Regions from separate parts of the Bradyrhizobium sp. CCBAU 45321 genome, predicted to be linked through region 1. Evidence: riboswitches for the same ligand, from Rfam matches in the RefSeq annotation. Region 1 holds a riboswitch; the other holds the start of a gene.

Region 1 (2,392 bases):
GGCGATGTCGAAATAGTCCATCGCCCGCGTCAGATACAGATAGGAATTGGCGTCGAAGCGCTCGACAAAGGACGAGCCCTGGTAACGCAGGTAGCTTTCGACCTGGAAATCGGCGTCGAACGAGAAGGTCGGCAGCTCGCGGTCCTGCATGCGCCGGCCGAATTTGCGGTGCAGCGCCGCATCCGAGAGATAGGTGATATGCGCCGCCATCCGCGCCACCGCGAGCCCGCGATGCGGATGGATGCCGCGATCGGCATAGCCGCCACCGTGCCAGTCGGGGTCGGCCATCACGGCTTGTCGGCCGAGCTCGTGGAAGGCGATGTTCTGCGCCGAGTGCCGCGTCGCGCAGGCAATCGCCAGCGCGGAGTACACGCGCTCCGGATAGGCGGCGGTCCATTGCAGCACCTGCATGCCGCCCATCGAGCCGCCGACGACGGCAAACAGCGTGTCGATGCCGAGCCGGTCGATCAGCATCGCCTGCGCGCGCACCATGTCTGGAATGGTGATGACGGGGAAGTCCAGGCCCCAGACCTTGCCGGTGGCGGGATTGATCGAGGCCGGCCCGGTCGAGCCCATGCAGCCGCCGATCACGTTGGAGCAGATGATGAAGTAGTGCTTGGGATCGATGGGTCGGCCGGGGCCGACCAGCGTCTCCCACCAGCCCGGCTTGCCGGTGACCGGATGCACGTTGGCGACATGCTGGTCGCCGGTCAACGCATGACAGATCAGCACGGCGTTGGAGCGATCGGCATTGAGCTCGCCATAGGTCTGGTAGGCGATTTGGAACGGGGTGAGATCGACGCCGCAATCGAGCCGCAGCGGCTGCTCGGTGCCGAAATGCGCAACCAGCGAGCTTGGATGATCGACCTCGTGCGACCGCTCGTCGGCGCTGATCGCAGGACTCGGTATCGACTTGACGCTACCCATCTCGGACATCGACCTCGTTTGCGACTGGCTGCTCGACCGCGCCGCTGACATCAGGCCATGAAAAACCCGGCCTGAACGAAAGGTTCGGCCGGGATCGGAAGCGTCCCCGGCCTGTTTAGCGAGTTTTTTAACGTGGCTGCAAGCCGGCCGGCTCAAATGACCACGGAACGGGCAAAAGCTACCGTCTTGGGTGGTTTTCGTCAAGTCGCGGCCCGGATCGGCCCAATTCGCCTCTGCCGCGACGCCCGCAAAGCACGTCATTTCTCTTTGCTTTCGCCGCCACGACTGCCTAATCAGGACATCCCCACCGGAACGATCGACGACCAGACATGTCCCAACGTCCGCCCGCGCCACCATCGTTGCAGGAATTACGCAAGGAGATCGACGCGATCGATGAGGGCATGCATCGCCTCCTCATGCAGCGCGGCGAGATCATCGATCGCTTGATCCAGGTGAAGCAGACCCAGGAGGTCGGCTCGGCGTTCCGGCCCGCGCGCGAAGCTTCGATGATGCGCGAGATCGTGCAGCGTCATCGCGGCATCCTGCCGCTCGACACGGTCGAGAGCATCTGGCGCGTCATCATCTCGACCTTCACCTATGTGCAAGCGCCGTTCTCGGTGCATGCCGACGTCTCGGTGAGCGAGCCGGCAATGCGGGATTCCGCGCGCTTCCATTTCGGCTTCACCGTGCCCTATGTCGCGCATTTCAGCGCGCAGGCTGCGGTTGAGGCGGTGGCGAAATCCAAGGGTGACCTCGCGCTGGTCTCGGCGACCTCGAGCCGCACGCCGTGGTGGCTGGAGCTTGAAGCGGAGGGCGCACCGAAGATCATCGCACGGATGCCCTTCATCGAGCGCGCCGACCATCCGGCCGCCTTGCCGGTGTTCGCGATCTCGCGCGTCGCCGACAGCGCCCTGGTGACGGAGGTCGAGACCTTCAGCGTGCGCGTCTCGGGATGGAACGCCGAGATCGCCCGCGCGCTGTCGCCGCTCGCCGAGATCGTGGCGGTGCCCGATACCGCCTTCGACGGCGCGGCGCTCTTGGTCTCGGTCACCGGCGCGACCAGCATCGACAAAATCAGGGCGGCCCTGATCGAGGCGGGGGCCTCGGTGCGCTCTGTGGCCCTCGTCGGCAGCCACGCAACGCGCTATACGGTGCCCCCGACCGGGCCGAAATCGTAAATCGCGAGCAGCCCAGCCTATCCGGAGTCCAAGATGTCCCGCCCCGTGCCGAATCCCGGCATTCTCGATATTGCGCCCTACACGCCCGGCAAGAGCCCGGTGCCGGAGCCGGGCCGCAAGGTGTTCAAGCTCTCCGCCAACGAGACGCCGTTCGGGCCCTCGCCCAAGGCGATTGAAGCCTTCAAGCGCGTGGCGGATCATCTGGAGGACTATCCGGAAGGCACCTCGCGCGTGCTGCGCGAGGCGATCGGCCGCTCGTTCGGGCTCGATCCCAACCGCATCATCTG
Region 2 (2,392 bases), 160 kb from region 1:
CGAGACGGCAACGCCGCCCGAGAGATCGGCATCGTCGATGTCGACGAGACGCTCGCTGGCGTGCAGCGCATCGAGCTCGTCGGCATTGAGGATGGCATCGCCGGTGCGGAAGCGCACCTGGCTGAGACGCGAGCCCTCGCGCACCAGCACCGGAAACGTCTTCGGGCTGATCTCGGCATAGAGCGGGCCGTGATAGCCGGCGCCGATCATGTCGAAGCGACGGGTGCCGTCGGCGATCACGCGGGTGAAGACGTCGAGCCGGCCGGTCGAGCTCTTCGGATTGGCGGCAGCGACGATCTCGGGCGGCAGCGCGAGGCTCTCGAGCAGCGGCACGATGTAGACGCAGTTGGTCTCGAGCACCGCGCCGTCGGCGAGGCTAAACTCGTGCAGCTTCAGCTCGTCGATGCGCTCGGCCACGGTGGCACCGGGCCCGGGGAGGAAGCTGGCGCGGACCCGATAGGCGATGTCGCCAAGGCGCAGATCTAGGCTCGCCGGCTGGATCTGGCTCTCGACGAAGTCGTAGGCGGGCAGGATGAGACCTTCTTCCGCCATCGCCGCGATCGTGCGGTCGGGCAGGATACCATTGGCGTCGGCGGCGACCGTGAACGTCAACCGGGGGTCCTCATCAGGGGTCGAATGCATCCGGCCATGCCGGAAATACAAGTCTTTTACGGCTATCCGATGGACGCCTTGACGGAAAGGGCATTGCGGAATATGAGCATCACTTATCCCGTGGTGATTTGAGCCGGCCGGCTTGCAGCCACGTTAAATAAGTCGCTAAACAGGCCGGGGACCTCTGTGATCCCGGCCCGTGGAGATATCCAGGCCGGTTTTTTTGTGACCGTTTTGCCTCGACGGTCATGTCGGAGAGGGTCCTATGTCGAAGTCGTCTGCTGCCTACCGCCCCGAAACCCGCCTGGTCCATTCCGGCACCCTGCGCTCGCAATATGGGGAGACCTCGGAGGCGCTGTTCCTGACGCAAGGCTATGTCTACGCCAGCGCGGAGGAGTGCGAGGCGCGCTTCAAGGGCGAGGATCCCGGCTTCATCTATTCGCGCTATTCCAACCCGACGATTGCAATGTTCGAGCGCCGCATGATCGAGCTCGAGGGCGCCGAGGCCGCGCGCTCGGCGGCAACCGGCATGGCGGCGGTGACGACCGCGATCCTGGCGCCGCTCAAGGCCGGCGATCACGTGGTCGCCTCCCGTGCGCTGTTCGGCTCCTGCCTCTACGTCATCCAGGACCTGTTGCCGCGCTACGGCATTGAGGCCACGCTGGTCGACGGGCTCGATCTCGACCAGTGGCAACGGGCGCTGAGGCCCAACACCAAGACGTTCTTCCTGGAGAGCCCCACCAACCCGACGCTGGACGTGCTCGACATTCCCTCGATTGCCGAGATCGCGCACAAGGGCGGCGCGCGGCTCGTCGTCGACAACGTGTTTGCAACCCCGATCTGGCAGAGCCCGCTCGCGCTCGGCGCCGACGTCGTCGTCTACTCCGCAACCAAGCACATCGACGGCCAGGGCCGCTGTCTCGGCGGCATCATCCTGTCCTCCGAAGCCTTCATCGCCGAGCACATCCACAATTTCATGCGCCAGACCGGCCCGTCGATCTCGCCGTTCAATGCCTGGGTCCTGCTCAAGGGACTGGAGACGCTGGGCGTGCGCGTGCGCGCGCAGACCGACACGGCCGCGCGCGTCGCCGAGGTGCTGGCGAGCCATCCCAAGATCTCGCGACTGGTCTATCCCGGCCGCGCCGATCATCCGCAGGCGGCGCTGGTGAAGAAGCAGATGCGCGGCGGCTCGACGCTGGTCGGCTTCGAGGTGAAGGGCGGCAAGGCGGCGGCGTTCCGTGTGCTCAACGAATTGAAGCTCGCCAAGATCTCCAACAATCTCGGCGACGCCAAGAGCCTCGTCACGCATCCGGCGACCACGACGCATCAGCGCCTCAAGCCGGAAGACCGCGCCGCGCTCGGCATCAGCGAGGGCTTCATCCGCTTCTCGGCGGGGCTGGAGCACGCGGATGACCTGATCGAGGATCTCACCGCGGCGCTGGAGAAGGCGTGAGGGCGAATGGCGAATAGTGAGTGGCAAATGGACCCAGCCCTATTCGCTACTCGCCATTCCCTACTCGCCTCTACATCGGCCGGTACGTTCTCACATCGGCGGGCACGCTCACACCGAGCTTGATCTGGCCGACGGAGCGGATGATGTCGTCCCCGAGCAGCTGGGCGAAGCAGGCATAGCCCCAATCGTTCATGTGCAGGCCGTCGGCGATGACGAAGCTCTCGACCGGGATCGACTGGTTCTCGTGCCAGTCGCGCATCACCTCGAAGCGGGGGAAGATACCGACCTTGCGGAGCTCGGCGACGTTGCCGAGCAGCTTGATCATCT

The links. A riboswitch is a leader RNA that binds a small molecule or an ion and turns the genes downstream of it on or off. The one in region 1 is predicted to bind S-adenosylmethionine.
Region 2: it holds a riboswitch for S-adenosylmethionine, as region 1 does, so the genes downstream of both, ACM43_RS34835 (O-succinylhomoserine sulfhydrylase) here and metX (homoserine O-acetyltransferase MetX) in region 1, are expected to answer to the same signal.

What each region holds. Positions count from the first base shown of each region.
Region 1 covers NZ_LFKZ01000130.1:318,250-320,641, forward strand. The annotation lists gene metX (homoserine O-acetyltransferase MetX) at 1-927, opposite strand, end outside; SAM riboswitch at 1,022-1,101, opposite strand; gene ACM43_RS34005 (chorismate mutase) at 1,257-2,105, shown strand; gene hisC (histidinol-phosphate transaminase) at 2,139-2,392, shown strand, end outside.
Region 2 covers NZ_LFKZ01000130.1:483,061-485,452, forward strand. The annotation lists gene ACM43_RS34830 (2'-deoxycytidine 5'-triphosphate deaminase) at 1-642, opposite strand, end outside; SAM riboswitch at 723-802, shown strand; gene ACM43_RS34835 (O-succinylhomoserine sulfhydrylase) at 878-2,065, shown strand; gene ACM43_RS34840 (SGNH/GDSL hydrolase family protein) at 2,136-2,392, opposite strand, start outside.